One region of the Streptomyces sp. NPDC091376 genome, then DNA from elsewhere that is predicted to be linked to it. Evidence: riboswitches for the same ligand, from Rfam matches in the RefSeq annotation. Region 1 holds a riboswitch; the other holds the start of a gene.
The links. Region 1 has a riboswitch for cobalamin ahead of ACIQMR_RS01365 (prenyltransferase/squalene oxidase repeat-containing protein). Riboswitches for the same ligand answer to the same signal wherever they lie in the genome.
Positions count from the first base shown of each region.

Region 2: it holds a riboswitch for cobalamin, as region 1 does, so the genes downstream of both, ACIQMR_RS34975 (hypothetical protein) here and ACIQMR_RS01365 (prenyltransferase/squalene oxidase repeat-containing protein) in region 1, are expected to answer to the same signal.

Region 1 covers NZ_JBIVUF010000001.1:307,740-315,619, reverse strand. The annotation lists gene ACIQMR_RS01390 (aldehyde dehydrogenase) at 1-275, opposite strand, end outside; gene ACIQMR_RS01385 (NAD(P)/FAD-dependent oxidoreductase) at 529-1,728, shown strand; gene ACIQMR_RS01380 (RNA polymerase sigma-70 factor) at 1,906-2,802, shown strand; gene ACIQMR_RS01375 (1,4-alpha-glucan branching protein) at 2,944-3,618, shown strand; gene ACIQMR_RS01370 (MBL fold metallo-hydrolase) at 3,902-4,954, shown strand; cobalamin riboswitch at 5,013-5,147, shown strand; gene ACIQMR_RS01365 (prenyltransferase/squalene oxidase repeat-containing protein) at 5,258-6,520, shown strand; gene ACIQMR_RS01360 (SCO2322 family protein) at 6,520-7,230, shown strand; gene ACIQMR_RS01355 (energy-coupling factor transporter transmembrane component T) at 7,227-7,880, shown strand, end outside.
Region 2 covers NZ_JBIVUF010000027.1:51,466-59,345, forward strand. The annotation lists gene ACIQMR_RS34965 (CbiQ family ECF transporter T component) at 1-751, opposite strand, end outside; gene ACIQMR_RS34970 (hypothetical protein) at 748-1,836, opposite strand; gene ACIQMR_RS34975 (hypothetical protein) at 1,833-3,335, opposite strand; cobalamin riboswitch at 3,484-3,628, opposite strand; gene ACIQMR_RS34980 (MATE family efflux transporter) at 3,973-5,334, opposite strand; gene ACIQMR_RS34985 (LLM class F420-dependent oxidoreductase) at 5,331-6,353, opposite strand; gene ACIQMR_RS34990 (YcaO-like family protein) at 6,400-7,836, opposite strand.

The sequences.
Region 1 (7,880 bases):
GAGCGGGCGATCTCCTCGTGCCGTACGGCGATCGCGTCCTTGATCCGCCCCACGATCTCGACGCGCTCCTCCAGCGACGTCCGCGGCCAGGGGCCCTGGTCGAACGCGGCACGCGCGGCCGCGACCGCCCGGTCCACATCGGCCCGCGACGCGTGCGGGACGCGTCCGATGACCTGCTCGGTGTGCGGCGAGATCACCTCGATGGTGTCCGCGCCGAGGGGATCGACCAACTCCCCGCCGATGAACAGCTTTCCGTGCTCGATCAGTTCGGTCATGGCGACTGCCTCCCGCGCACCGGGGTTCCACCGGGGGATCTTCTGACACTGTTTCAGAACTGATACCAGTTCTAGTTGAACTAAGCCAGACGCGGGACCGAATAGGCCCCCACCAGCGGCTTTGCCGCTGGTGGGGGCACGCCTCATGCGGCGGCCTGGGCCGTCCGATGTGTGCTACGTCTCATTCGCGGGTTGTTACACCGGACCGGCGGCCGGTGTCTCCATGCCGAGCCCACAACGCGAAGGAGACATGATGAACGGGAACGTCGAGGTGGTCGTGGTCGGCGGCGGGTACGGGGGCGTGACGGCGGCCAACCGCCTGGCTCGGCGCGATGGCGTGTCGGTGACCCTGGTCAATCCGCGTCCCGACTTCGTCGAGCGGATCCGCCTGCACCAGTTGGTGGCCGGTTCCGACGACGCGGTCGTGGGCTTCGACGAGGTTCTGGGCGGGAACGTCCGGCTCGTGGTCGACACCGTGACCCGGATCGACGCCGCCGAGCGCCGGGTGTCGCCGGCGGGCGGTGGCCCTCTCCCCTACGACTACCTCGTCTACGCGGTGGGCAGCGGCGCCTGTGATCCCGGCGTGCCCGGAGCCGCGGAGTTCGCCCATGCGCTGTCGGACCTCGAGGGGGCGCAGCGACTGCGGTCGGCGCTTGCCGCTACGCCCGCGTCGGAGCCGGTGACCGTGGTCGGCGCCGGGCCGACCGGCCTGGAGACCGCCGCCGAGCTGGCAGAACTGGGCCGCAAGGTCACCCTGGTCTGCGGCGACGTGCTCGGCCCCTCCCTGCACGCCCGGGGCCGCCGCCCGGTCGCCCGCCGGCTGGCCGAGCTGGGTGTGACCGTCCTCGAAGGTCCCCGTGCGCGGGTGACGGAAGTGACGCGCGACGGCGTACGGCTCGAGGACGGCCGCGAGCTGCCCAGCGCGGTGACGATCTGGACCGCGGGATTCCGTGTCCCGGACCTGGCCGCCCGCAGCGGGCTGCGCACCGACGCCGAAGGCCGTCTGGTCACCGACGCGACGCTGACCAGCGTCGACGACGTGCGCATCGTCGCCGCCGGGGACGCGGCGGTGATGACTGACCGGCCGTTCCGGATGAGCTGCCAGGCCGCCGTACAGCTGGGCCCGGCGGCCGCCGACACGATCCTGCGCCGCATCGCGGGGAAGACACCCGCTCCCGTCCGGATGTTCTTCGCCGGGCAGTGCCTCAGCCTCGGCCGGGACGAGGGCGTCACCCAGTTCTCCTACCCGAACGACAAGGTGAACGCGCTCAGCATCGGCGGGCGGCCCGGTGCCGGCGTCAAGGAGATCGCCTGCCGGTTCACCCTCAACAAGTTGGTGTCCGGGGCGCGGAAGGCCAGTTCCCGCGCATCCCGCGGCACCGGCGCCGACCGCCCGGAATCGCCTGAGCCGGAACTCCGCACGACGCCGTCCGGCAGCCGACGTCCCGCCTAGCCGCCAAGCGCTCCTCTGTGGGCCGGACCGACCGGTCCGGCCGGAGGAGGACCGAGCCGCAGTGCCCCTGATCAGTGGGGAAGCTGCCGGCGACGGGCCCCGTCACCAGACTGGGTACATGTCCCACGGCCTGCTCGCGGCACGTGGGTACGACCACGAGAGAGCGAAGCGCACGACATGAACGACCACGTCACCGACCCCGCGACGGAGGCCTTCGTCGCCCACCGGGACCTGCTGTTCACCGTCGCCTACGAGATGCTCGGATCGGCGGCGGACGCCGAGGACGTCCTCCAGGAGGCCTGGCTGCGGTGGGTCAAGGTCGACCTGGCGCAGGTGCGGGACCAGCGTGCCTACCTCGTACGGATCACGACCCGGCAAGCGCTCAACCGGCTGCGCACCCTCAAACGGCGCAAGGAGGCCTACGTCGGCCCCTGGCTGCCCGAGCCCCTGCTGACCGCGCCGGACGTGGCCGAGGACATCGAACTGTCCGAGAACCTGTCGCTGGCACTCATGTTCATCCTCGAAACCCTCTCACCGACCGAACGCGCCGTCTTCGTGCTGCGCGAGGTCTTCGACATCGGCTACGACGACATCGCGGCCGCGATCGACAAGAGCCCCGCCGCCGCACGCCAGATCGCCCACCGCGCCCGCCGGCACGTCGACGCCCGTCGGCCGCGCACACCGGTTTCCCCGGAAGAGGCCCGGGCAGCGTTGCATTCGTTCCAGCGCGCGCTCGTGACCGGGGACCTCCAGGGTCTGCTCGACGTACTCGCCCCGGACGTGGTCTTCGTCAGCGACGGCGGCGGCCTCAAGCTGGCGGCCCTGCGGCCGGTCGTCGGCGCCGACAAGGTGCTCCGCTACATGGCCGGAAGCCTCGCCAAGGCCGGCGGCGCCTTCACCAGTGAGTCCACCACGGTCAACGGCAACCCCGGACTCGTCCTGCGCCTGGACGGCGTGATCGACGGTGTGCTGGCCTTCCGCGTGGAGAACGCCCGCGTCACCGGCCTCTATTACGTCCGCAATCCCGAGAAGCTCACCCGCGTCGAGTCCGAAACCCCCCTCACGTCCCGCTGACCGTCCCCGACCGTCGCCCGACCGTCCCCCGCGACACGGTCGACCGCGGCGTTCATGCCGGATGGAGAACCGCTCCCCCGGAGCCGCGCGGATGGCAAGGTGTGAGGGCTCGTATCCGCGTGATGGAGGAGAACCTTCGGCATGGCCGTCATCCACCGCACCACCCTCAAGCCGACCAAGCTGGAACTGCTCACTTCCTGGCTCCCGTCCCGCCCGTGGTACTGCGGCGGGGCGGGCGAACCGGAGTTGGCCAAGGCCGGCGGCTTCCGGCTGGATGACCCGCAGGGCGAGGTCGGGATCGAGTTCATGGTGGTCACCGATGCCTCAACTCCCCACCCGACCGCCTACCTGGTCCCGCTCACCTATCGCGGTGCCCCGCTCGCCGGCGCGGAGCACGCTCTCATCGGCACCATGGAACACGGGGTGCTGGGACGGCGCTGGGCCTACGACGGCTGCCACGACCCCGTGCTGGTCGCCCAGTTGACGGCCCTGATCGACGGCCGGGTACAGGCCCAGGACCAGAACGTCAGTGACGTCCCGGACCGGGAGGTCACCCGCTCCTACACCGGTGAAGGCGCCCTCTCCACGGACGTGGCCGGCACAGCCGCCGACGACCGGGAGAGCACCGAGCTGCCCGCACCGCACGGCATGACCCTCCGCCTGCACCGAGTCCTGCGACCTGCCCCGGACGACCCGACCCTCCCTCCGCACGGGGCGACCGGCCACATCGCGGGCGCCTGGCACCTGCCGGACGGCACCCGCGAAACGGGGCTCTTCGCGGTCCTGCACACCGGCCGCCGGGCCGAGGCGCACTGACCCGGGGGCCAGGGCGGCGCCGGGCCGGCCCGCGGTACGGAGTGCTCAGACACGCATGAGTACCTGCGCGCCGGCCGGTCGTGGCGCGAGCCGCGACAACTGCGGAGCGGACCGTCTACTGGGCGGCGGGGCACAGCGGCGCGGTCGCGGTGTCCGGCACGGCTTGCGGGGCGCGCGCGGGGGCAGCCGGGGATTCCGGCGAACGACTCCGACCCGTTCTGACGGGGCATCAGTTCTCGTTATAGTGGGCAACGGCCGTGCCGCTCAGGGGAGACGAGGACGTATGCCACAGGTGACGGAGCACGGCGGAGGCGTCTGGTCCCTTCAGGTCCCCATCCCGGACAACCCGCTCGGACACACCCTGGTCCATGTCCTCGACACCGATCGCGGCCCGGTCCTCGTCGACACCGGCTGGGACGATCCGGCGTCCTGGACCGCGCTCACGGAGGGTCTCGGCGCGCTGGGGATCGCGACGGCCGACGTCCACGGGGTGGTCGTCACCCACCACCACCCCGATCACCACGGGCTGTCCGGTCAGGTGCGCGAGGCGTCCGGTGCCTGGATCGCGATGCACGCGGCCGACATCGACGTCGTACGCCGCACCCGGGACGCACGGCCCGGGGCCTGGCTCGACTACCTGGCCGGGAAGCTCGCCGCCGTCGGGGCGCCCGAGGAGCACCTCGCCCCGCTGCGCGCCGCCCGCGACGAAGGGCGGATGCGGACCCTGCCCGGGCTGCGGGCGGCACTGCCCGACCGGGAGATCGTCCCCGGTGAGCTGCTGGACCTCGCCGGGCGGCGGCTGCGCGCGATATGGACGCCCGGTCACACTCCCGGGCATGTGTGTCTGCACCTGGAGGAGGACCACCCGGCGAACCTCCCGGGTCACGGCCGGCTCTTCTCCGGCGACCATCTGCTGCCCGGCATCAGTCCGCACATCGGCCTCTACGAGGACCCCGACGACTCCACGGTCACCGACCCCCTCGGCGACTACCTCGACTCCCTGGAACGCGTCGGGCGCCTGGGCGTCGCCGAGGTGCTCCCCGCCCATCAGCACGCCTTCACCGACGCCTCCGGCCGGGTCCGGGAACTGCTCGCCCACCACGAGGAGCGGCTCACCGGACTGCTGTCGCTCCTTGCCACCCCCCTCACCCCGTGGCAGCTGGCCGTGCGCATGGAGTGGAACCGTCCCTGGGACCGGATCCCGTACGGCTCACGCAACATCGCGGTCTCGGAGGCGGAGGCCCATCTGCGCCGGCTGGTGAAACTGGGGCGGGCGGAAGCGGTGGCGGGCAGCGAGCCGGTGACGTACGTCGCGACCGCGACCGCGACCGGCTGACCCTGCGGACTCCACCGGCTCACGGGCAGCCCCAGGGGCAGCCCCGGGGGTCCCGGATACGCACCGGTAGAGTGTGCGAGTCGTCATCACACCCGTACGAGGGAAAGCCGGTGCAAATCCGGCACTGACCCGCAACCGTGAGCCGCCCTGCCAGGCGGCGAGTCGGAACGCCTCGTACCGGCCGTGACCGGCTCGTGCCATCGGGACCGGCCCGTTGGCAGGCACCGTCGAGGAATACGGGGCCGGAGCCTGGTACCTATGCGTGCCTGTGCCCGGCTCCCCGCAGGAGAGGCCCAGCCCCCTATGTCCGTTCGCCGCAGCGCAGCAGCGCTCGCCGCCGCCTCCGCCGTGCTCTGCGTGGCCGGTGCCCCGGCCGCGACGGCCGCCCCCGCTCCGTCCCCCTCCCCCTCGGCCGCGCTCCCCACCGGGCTGTACGGCACGCAGGACCCGACGTACGACGGTGTGTGGCGGCAGTCGCTGGCGCTGCTCGCGCAGGACGTCGTCAAGACCGTGCCCGCCGACCAGGCCGTCGACTGGCTGACCGGGCAGCAGTGCGCGAACGGCGGCTTCGCCTCGTACCGTGCCGACGTCGCCAAGCCGTGCGACGCCAAGACGATGCTGGACACCAACGCCACCGCGGTCGCGGTGCAGGCCCTGCGCGCCCTCGGCGGACACCGGGACGCCGTGAACAAGGGCATCGGCTGGCTGAAGTCCGTGCAGAACGAGGACGGCGGCTGGAGCTACAACCCGGGCATGCCCTCCGACGCCAACTCCACCTCGATCGTGATCAGCGCCTTCGCCTCGGCGAAGGCGAGGCCGGGCGAGCTGAGGTCGAAGAGCGGGAAGACGCCGTTCGACGCGCTGGTCTCGTTCGCCATCCCGTGCGCGGACACGGCGGGCGGCGGCGCGTTCGCCTACCAGCCGGACAAGGCGGGCAAGCTCCTCGCGAACGGCGACGCCACCGCGGCGGGCGTACTGGCCGGACTGGGCCGGGGCATGATCCTGGCCGGACCGAAGCCGGGCGGCGAGCCTCGGTGCGCCACGCCCGCCAAGGCGACCCCCGAGCAGTCCGCGCGCAACGGCGCCGCGTACCTCGCGAAGGCGCTGGCGAAGACCGGTCACCTGGACTCGCCTCCGCTGCCCGGCGCCACCGACCCGGCCCCGAAGCCGGACTTCGGCAACACGGCGGACGCGGTGCTCGCGCTGTCGGCCGCAGGACACTCCGACAAGGCGTCCGACGCCATACGGTGGCTGGAGCAGAACTCCGCCGCCTGGGCGAAGGGGGCGGGCCCGGCCGCGTACGCGCAGCTGATCCTCGCCGTGCACGCCTTCGGCGCCGACCCGCGTGACTTCGGCGGCGCGGACCTGGTCCAGCAGCTGAACGCGACCGGCCCCGCGCCGGTCTCCACGACCGCGCCGGCGGCTCCGCAGGCGAAGGCCGACGACTCCGAGTCGGGCACGAGCGGCGACAGCGCCGGCATCTGGTGGTTCATCGGCGCCGGTGTCGCGGCGGGCGCCGGGATCGGCATCCTGATCAGCGGCCGGCGCAAGAGCAAGCAGCAGTGATGCGCGGGCGACCGGCCGCGCTCGTCCTCGCGCTCTGCGCCGCACTCGTCGCCGTCGTCACGGTGCTGGGTGCGGCGGGGGCGGCGCAGGCGGCGGGCTACCGGTACTGGTCGTTCTGGCAGTCCGACGGCGGGTCCTGGGCGTACGCCACCCAGGGCCCGGCGACGGCCAGGCCGGCCGACGGCACGGTGGACGGTTTCCGCTTCTCCGTCAGCGCGGACTCGCAGGACTCGGCGAAGCCCCGCACCGCCCCGGGCTTCGCCGCGCTGTGCGCGGACACACCCGCGAAGCCCGGCACCAAGCGGGTCGGCGTCGTCATCGACTTCGGCAGCGCCACGGACGCGCCGTCCGGCGAGACCCCGCCCGTCTCGCCGCGCACCGGCTGCGCGCAGGTGCGTACGGACGCGAGCAGCGCCGAGGCGCTCGCCGCGGTGGCCAAGCCTCTGCGCTACAACGCGGACGCGCTGCTGTGCGCGATCGCCGGATACCCGGGGACGGGCTGCGGCGAACAGGTCTCGGCCGGGGCGCCCGCGTCGCCGGAGTCCTCGGACTCCGCGCCGGCCACGTCCGCGTCCCAGTCCGAGTCCTCGTCCTCGTCGTCGTCTGCCGACGAGAGCGACGGCGGCCCGTCGCTGAGCGTCCTCGCGGGCGTCGCCGCGGTCCTCGCACTGGGCGCGGCGGCGTTCTGGCAGTCCCGCCGCCGAGGATGACCCCGCCCCCGCGGGCCCGTCCCCCGCTCGGGGACGGGGACCCGCCACCCCACCCAGCCCGTGCGGCGTCCGAGGACGGAGGTCCCCGCCGTACGTACGAGGCCCGTCCGAAGTCCGAGGTCGGACTCGGCGGCCGTCCCGGCCAGGACGGTGACGCCGCGCGTCACGGCGGCCCCCGGGGGCGGACGCCCCACGGCGGAGTGCTGCGCGCGCCCGAGGCGGGCCGGAGCAACGCACTGCATGCCGGGGCGTGGTGGGTGTGGGCGCTCGGTCTCGCCGTCGCCGCGTCGCGGACGACGAACCCGCTCCTCCTCGGGCTGCTCGTCGGCGTCGCGGGATACGTCGTCGCCGCGCGCCGCACCGACGCGCCCTGGGCCCGGTCCTACGGCGCCTTCGTGAAGCTGGGCCTCGCCGTGATCGCCATCCGGCTCGTCTTCTCCGCCGTCCTCGGCTCACCGATCCCCGGGACGCACATCCTCCTCACCCTGCCCGAAGTGCCGCTGCCCGACTGGGCACAGGGCATCAGGATCGGCGGCCGGGTGTCCGCCGAGCAGCTGGTGTTCGCGCTGTACGACGGGGTGAGGCTGGCGACCCTGCTGATCTGCCTCGGCGCGGCGAACGCGCTCGCCAATCCCGCTCGCCTCCTGAAG
Region 2 (7,880 bases), on a different contig from region 1:
CCCCCAGCAGGCCGGTGATCACCAGGAAGCCGGTGAGGAAGCGGGCACCGGGGGTGATCCGGCCGGTGCGTCCGTAGCCGTGCGAGGCCATCGCCGCCGCCAGGGCGAGGGAGCGGTTCAGGGCGTCCTCCAGAACGGGGATGATGATGCCGCGCAGCGCGCGGGCGCCCTTCTGGCCGCCGGCCCGGAGCCGCCGGGCGCGGCGCACCCGCTGCACGCTCTCCACCAGCTGTGGAGCGAACGTCAGTGCGACGACCACTGAGGTCCCGATCTCGTAGAGCGCGCCGGGCAGCGCCTTCAGCATCCGCTTGGGGTTGGCCAGCGCGTTGGCCGCGCCCACACACACCAGCATGGTCGCCAGCCGCAGTCCGTCGTAGAACCCGCCGAGGAGTTGCTCGACCGCGACCGCGCCGAACAACCGGATGCCCGCCGCCCATGCGGGCAGCGGGATCTCGGGGAGAGTGAACAGGATGGTGTCACCCTGCCCGCCGCCGAAGATGATGCGGAAGACCACGCGCATGGTCACGATGAACGCGCCAAGCAGCAGGTACATCCGGAACGCGAGCGCCCAGGGGGCGTCGCTGCGCCGCCGCACCACCACGTAGCCGCAGACCGCGAGGATCAGGATGAGCAGCAGCGGGTTCGTGGTCCGGCTGGCGGCGGTGGCCATGCACAGTGCCCACAGCCACCACGCCCCGGGATGGACGGTGCGTGGCAGCGGCGGGTGGAAGGGGAGGATCCGTTGGTTCACGGGGTGTCGCCGGGTCCCGCGGCCGCCTGGCGCCGACGCCAGGCGGTGATCCCGGCGGCGGCGGCGAGGACCGTGGCGCCGCCGATCCCGGCCAGGGTGCTCACCGGTATGCCGTCATCGGCAGAGGCGTTCACCGTCTGCATGCCGTCCTCGCCGGCTCCGGTCCACTGCGGCGCCTCGCTCGGCTGGACCTCGGTGCCGGGCAGCGGCTCGTCAGAGGAGGACGCCGACGGCGAAGCGGAACCATCGGCCTTGGCCGTCTTGCCGGCCATGGGGTCCTTGCCCCCCTTGGGAGAGGCTGCCTCGGGTCCCTTGCCCTGTCCCGGCAAGGTGGCGCTGCCGCCACCGGTGCTCCCGGTCGCCGCGGACCCGCCGAGGGAGCCGCCAGAGCCGGTCGAGCCGCCGGAAGTGGAAGTGCCGCCCGCCGCGGTGGACGAACCGCCGGCGCCGGACGAGCCGCCAGAGGTGGAACCGCCGCCCGTGGTGGACGAGCCCCCGGTGGCGGAACCGCCGGAGTTTCCGGATCCGCCCGAGCCCGGCGGCCGGCTGCTCGTGGGCCGTACCGGCGCGATCCGCGGCGGCGGATTGGTGGTGGACGTCTTGTTCTTGGAGAACGACCAGCCCTCGAAGCTGCCCGGCGGCGGCTTGCGGTTCATCACGCCCCACTGGCTGTACGTCCAGTTGCCGCCGTTCGGGGCGTGCCAGTACGACCAGTAGGCGGTCGCCGGAGGCGTGTCGATGCACGGCTCGCTCTCCGGCCCCGGCTTGCCCTCGATGCGGCAGATGAACGCCTCGCCCCAGCGGTTGGTGCCGGCGATCCGGATCCCCGCGTTCTTCAGCGCGGCGTGACCGGTGGCCTGGTCGCCCGGGGCACAGCGGATGATGGTCGTTCCGCCGAGCTCCTGAAAGTCGATCATCACAGTGACGCCGTTGGCGTTCGGGCAGTAGCCCGGGGTGCCCTTGCTGTGGTCGATGGAGTACGCGGCGGGCGCGGTGACCATGCCGATCCCGGCCGAGCCGAATGTGAGGGCGAGCGCGAGCACTCCGGAGCGGAGCTTGTGCCATTTCGGTGCCGTGGCGGTCATGTGTGGGCCCCCTGCCTGCGCTTGGCTACGCGGAAGGCGGCGTATCCGGCGGCGGTCAGCGCCGCTGCGGCGCTCCCGAGGACCAGTGCGCTGCTGCCGGTGCCGGCCAGCGGGCCGCTCCCGCCACTGGGGACGGGGTTGTTCGGGATGGTGGTGGTGCCGGCCGTGGGCATCGGGCTGCCGGATCCGTCGTGGGACGGGGCACTGCTCGGGTCGCCCGACGGGTCACCACTCGGGTCGTCGGACGGGTCCCCGCTCGGGTCGCCCGACGGATCGCCACTCGGGCCGTCGGACGGGTCCCCGCTCGGGTCACCCGAGGGGTCACCACTCGGGTCGCCACTCGGGTCAGGGCCCGGCCCCGGGTCGGTGAGGCCGATCTCCGCCAGCGGGATCTGCGCCAGCGCGAGCACTGCTTGCGGTGTGGAGCGGCGCCACTGGTCGCGCTGGAAGTCGGGGATGCCGTCGGCCTGTGCCCCGGCCAGCGCCTCGTCGTTGTAGGCGATGGTGCCGGTCTCCGCCGACGCGGCGCCGGCGTTGGACGAGGTGATCTGGCGTGCCTCGATCCAGTCGGCCGCCTTGTCGGCCGCTGCCTGGTGGCCTGTGGCGGCGAGCGCCTGGCCCCCGAGGCCCGTGCTGTTGGCGTTGGGGAATGCGGTGGGTCCTGAGCCGATCAGCGCACCGTCGTCGTGCTGGATGCCCGCCAGCCAGTCACCGCCCTTCTTCGCCGCCGCGGCGGCGCCCTCCGCGCCGTCCGCTGCCGCGGCGAGCAGTGCCTGTACGGCCATGGCGGTGGAGTCCGGGTCGAGCACCGCCTCGGCGCCCTGCGCGTCGCAGTCCCCGGAGACCGTGCCGCTGCCGAAGGCGTACGGGTAGAGGCGGAAGCCACCGGCCGCGCACTGCTGGTCGATCAGGAAGTCGACGGCGCTCTGCGGCACGTCACCGCTGCGCGCAAGGCCGACAACGGCCAGGGACTGGCCGAATGTGTTGCTGTAGTCGTTGCCGTCGAGGACCTTGTCCTTCAGCCGGCCCTCCTCCAGCCCCGCGTCGGGTCCGGCGATGAGGTCCAGCGTCTCCTGGCGCAGGTTGTACGCGCCGAACTTGGCCGGGTCCTCCCCCGCGACGACGGCCGCGTACAACAGCTTGGCGGTGGCACCCGCCACCCGCTGGCCGGGCTCGCTCCAGGCGTCGTAGCTGTTGTAGTCGCGCACGTGCACCTTGAGCGTGTCCACGACCTTGTCGGCCGCTTCCTCGTCCGCACCGGTCGCCTTGAGCGCGATGAGGGTGTCGACGGTCAGGCCCCAGTCGTACATCCCGGGCGAGAAGCCGGGTATCGCGCCGTTGTCGAGCTCGCCCGCCTGCCAGCGAGCGGCGGCGGTCGCGGCGTCCGGTCGCGGCTCGGCGAACGCGTTGGGGCTGAGGGTGATCAGGCCCGCGGCGAGGAACGAGCCCCCGGCACCGAGAACGGCGGCAACCTTGACCGGTGGTCTGACGCCGACCATGGCACAGATCCCTTCGATGAGGGCCGGCAACGGGCTCCCGGGACGCTGTCACAAAAAGGACCCTTGCGCGCATTCGGAATTCGGAAACCGAATACGGCAGGGCCCGGGAGGCAGTTGCCGGGCTCCACGCTGCAGACCATGACAGTGAGAAGCAGTGCACGTACGCAGTGGGTGCTCCGGCTCGCGGCAAGTAGTGCTCTTCCGCTCACGGTTGCAGGTCAGCGCCGGATTCACACCGGCTTTCCCCAGTTGCGTACGCATTCAGTTGTACGTCCGCCCGCAGACGGATCGGCCGCATCATATGCGCCTTTGTGCGAACGCGGCCACCCCTCCCGCTGCGGTACGCGCCACATCCGCCGATGCCCCGTCGCCCGCCGCTGCGCAATTCTGAGGGCGAGCGGCCCGGGGGATCGTCTGTGCGGCGGTTGTCCCTGTCGTGCACGGCCCTGAGCATCCCGGTCGCCGCCTCCACCGAGGGCAGTCACTGATGCTGCGGCCACGCGCCGTCCCCTGCGGCGCTCGGCTGGGAGCTGCGCCACGCGTACCGGCTCGGCCGCGCCGGAGAGTCGGTGGCGCTTCGCGCCCGATCCACCGCCGCAGGTGACCCGACGCAGCGCCGCGTGGCCGACGTCGGAAGTCACGGCGGTGGCGCCGGCGCGCTCGACGTGAATCGGCGTCTGTACTGCGGGAGGAGAAGGATGGCGTAGAGGACCCCGAACATCGTCCAGGCCAGGTAGAGCCCGGGCAGTGCGAGCCCGGCGTGGACCCCGAGGAGCCAGCCGAGCGGGATGAGCAGCGTGTAGTCGCTGGTCACGGACGCGATCATGACGGTTCGGGTGTCGCCTGCGGCTCGCAGCAGGGCGGCGTACGACATGGCGATCGCGAAAGGCGCCAGGCTGAGCAGCGCCAGCGGTGTCACCGACCAAGCCCTGTCGAGAACTTCGGGATCATCGGTCACCGACGCGAGCAGCGGGCGGCCGATGACGAGTGCGGCGGCGGACGGCAGGGCGAGCATCAGCAGGAGCAGTCGGGCGCCGGCCTTCCGCCAGGCCACCGCGCGGTCGTGACGACCGCCGCCCAGATCCTGGCCGGCCAGGATCGTGATGGCGGTGGAGGCGGAGGCCAGGAAGGTGAAGACGATGAGGGTGAGGTTGTCCACGATCCGGTAGGCGGCCAGGTCGGGAGTGCTCATGCGGGCGGCGAATCCCGCCATCAGCGCTTCGTTGACGTAACCGATGCCCAGGGTGCTCATCTCGGGCCAGCCGATCCGCCACAGTTCCTTGGCGGTGCCCGGTGGATCGTGCGCGCCCTTGGTACGCCTCGGCAGCCTGGTGCGGCAGTACAGGGCCAGGTAGCCCGTTCCCACGGCGGTGGCGGCGAACGTGGCGAGGGCAGCGCCGGTGACTCCGAGACCGGCGCGGAAGATGAGCAGCAGTCCGAGGGGCAGATTGACGGCGTTCACGAGCAGCGCGGTGTGCATCGCGGCACGCGTGGCGCCGATACCCGCGCACGCGGCCTGGAGTGTGAAGGAGACGGCGGCGAAGGGGACGGCGAACGCCACCAGGCGCAGATAGTCGGTGCCCGGTGCCATGACGTCGTCGGGAGCGCCCAGCACGGTCAGTGCCGTCGGGGCGACGGCGAACAGGACGGCACCGATGGCCACCCCGGCACCGGCGGACATGACCAGCCCGGCCCGTACGACACGGGCGACGTCCTCGTGCCGCCCGGCACCGTGACACCGGGCGACCTGGACCTGGACGGCGGTGGCCCAGCCGCGTACGACGATCAGGGCGATGAGGTACACGGGCGCGGCGAGCGCGAACGCACCGAGCGCGCGGGTGGACAGCCGGGCGAGCATGACCGTGTCCACCAGGTTGAGGGCGATCTGGGTGACACCGGCGATGAGCAGCGGACACGCGAGGGTCCACACACGGCGCACGGTCGGTGGTTCTGGGGTGTCCACGGCGCGGCTCGCGGCCGGGTGCTCCGGGTTGTTCACAGGGCGGCCTGGGCGGCTTCCAGCAGCTCGGGGTCGCGGTCGAGGAGGATGAGGGTGTCGACGCGGGAATCCTTCCAGGCGAGGATCCGATCGACGATGGCGGGCAGGGGTCCCGGCAGCGCGACCTGGTCCAGCAGTGTGTCGGGTACGGCGGCCACGGCGTCGCGCTTGCGACCGTCGGTCAGGTGGGTGCGAACGGTCCGGGCGGGGCCTTCGTAGCCCATCTGGCAGGCCACGTCGAAGTAGGTGTTACGTCCTCCCGGTCCTACGGCACCGATCAGGTGGGCGAACAGGGGTCGCAGTTTGTCGCGGCCCTCTTCGATCGTGTCGGCGCGTGCCACATAGAGGATCGGGTTGATCTTGATGTCGTCGGGTGTGCGGCCGGCCTTGGCGAGTCCTTCGTCGAGCGGGCGGGTCAGGGCCGCTTCGTGCTCGGGTGCGTACATCCCGGCCAACCAGCCGTCGGCGATCTCTCCGGTCAGTGCGACGTTGCGGGGGCCGATCGCGCCCAAGTGGACAGGGATGTGCGGACGTAGCGGGGTCATGTCGGACTTCACGGCGCGTGCGCTGCCGCTCGAGCCCGGCCCGCGGTAGGGCAGCGGGTAGAGCTCGCCGTCGTGCTCGACGCGCTCCTCGTGGGCGATCGCCTTGCGGACGACCTCGACGTACTCGCGGGTGCGCCGCAGCGGTCTGTCGTAGGGGCGGCCGTGCCAGCCCTCGACGATCCAGGGCACGGACAGCCCCAGGCCGAGCTGGAAGCGTCCTCCGGAGAGCATGTCCAGCGTCATGGCGGTCATGGCGGTGGCCGCGGGAGTGCGTGCGGGGATCTGCATCACCGCGGTGCCGAGTGCGATGCGCCGGGTGACGGCTGCCAGGTAGCCGAGGACGCTCACGGCGTCGGGGCCGTATTCCTCCACGCTCCAGACGGAGTCGACGCCGATGTCCTCGGCTCGTCGGACGATGGGGAGGATCTCTTCGACGGGTTCTCCGCCGTAGCCCAGGGCCAGCCCGAGACGCATGCAGTGGCTCCTTGTCGTGTGCCGGTGACTGCGGGACGAGGTGCGATCAGGAGAACGGGAGTGGCGCGCGGACGAGTTCGCCTTCGCGGGGCGGTCTGGGCAGCCAGCCGCGGGCGACGGGCTCGTGGTACAGCCGGCGGCCGCCAAGGAACGGGAAAGCGGCCGGGGCGTTGCAGGTCAACCCGGGCACCAGCACGCGCACGACGTGGAATCCCGCGGCCCTCACCTGGGGCGGGGTCAGGTCCACGGCGATGGCCCGCAGTCCTTGATCGGCGAGCATGCGGAGGTGGTCGTCCATGCCGGCCGGTTCACGGTGCCCACGGCCGTCGGGGGCGGGAGGTGTGTTCCGGGCGGTGCCGGGGGCGCGGAGGCGGTCCAGGCGGGATCCCTGCGTCCGTGGGTCGAGGTACACCTGGAGGTGCAGTCGTACGTCGTTGACGTCACGCCAGTCGGCACGGAAGTCCCGCAGGTATGCGCGGTCGTGGCGGTGCGGCCGGTAGGGCCGGTGGCCGATGCGGCCGGAGCGGACCGCGGTCCAGAAGTCGCCCTCGTGCGCGAGCAGTTCGAGACCGGTCTCGTGCATGCCGACGGCTTCGGTCAGGGCCTTGGCCGCGGAGTCCTCGGGCGTGGAGCGGCAGGCGCTGCCGAACGCGACCAGGCCTCGTTCCGGGTCCTCGATGAACACGCCGGCGACGGTGATGTCGAAGGTGGACGGGATCCGCAGGAACGTCACGTGCAGACCGCCGGCTTCGGCTTCGCTCAGTGCGGTGGTGATGCGGTCGTCCGCGTCGAGGGCAAGCGGCGCGGCCGAGGCACCGCTGAGCCACCACAGGGTGACCGCGTCACGCTCCAGCACCTCCCGAAGGGCGGCGAGTTGAGCGGCCTGTCGACTCGCGCCGGCGGCCGTTCCGGCCAGGATCGGGTAGTTCGTGGGTGGTTCCGCGCGTCGGGCGCCCCGGAAGTAGTTGACGTACGTGAGCGACGCCGGAACGAGGACCTCCTCGTCGCTTGCCAGATCTCGGCCGATCGTCCAGGCGATGGGCAGGTCCGGGGCCATGGCGACGAAGGGGAAGCCGCGCTGTGCGTACTGCGTAGGCGAGTACAGGGCGAAGTCGCGGGGGTCCGTGGCCGGGCGGCCCGCACGGACCAGTCGGGTCCAGGTGTCGATCGGAAGCGCGTCCGGGACCAGGTTGCCGCAGTAGCGTTCCACGGCCTCGCCGACGGCCGCGGCCCGGGCCAGGTCGTGGTCGCCGAGCGCGGCGCCGCCGGTGACGGTGTCGACGGCCGCTGCGGCGATCTCGGGGTGCGTCGAAAGGTGGGCGCTGTAGGAGACGCAGCTCGGCAGGACCGGTACGCGGGGGCGGTCCTGCACGACGTACCGCACCAGACGCAGCCCGTCGTGCACGCGGGGGCGGACGGGTGTGTGGCCGGCTGCTGCCGGACTCCCGTCCGTTGCTGTTGGGCCGGTTGGGGTCACGTGCACTCCACGCTCCTCGGTCCGCGGAATCGGACGGTGCCTCCTCGGGC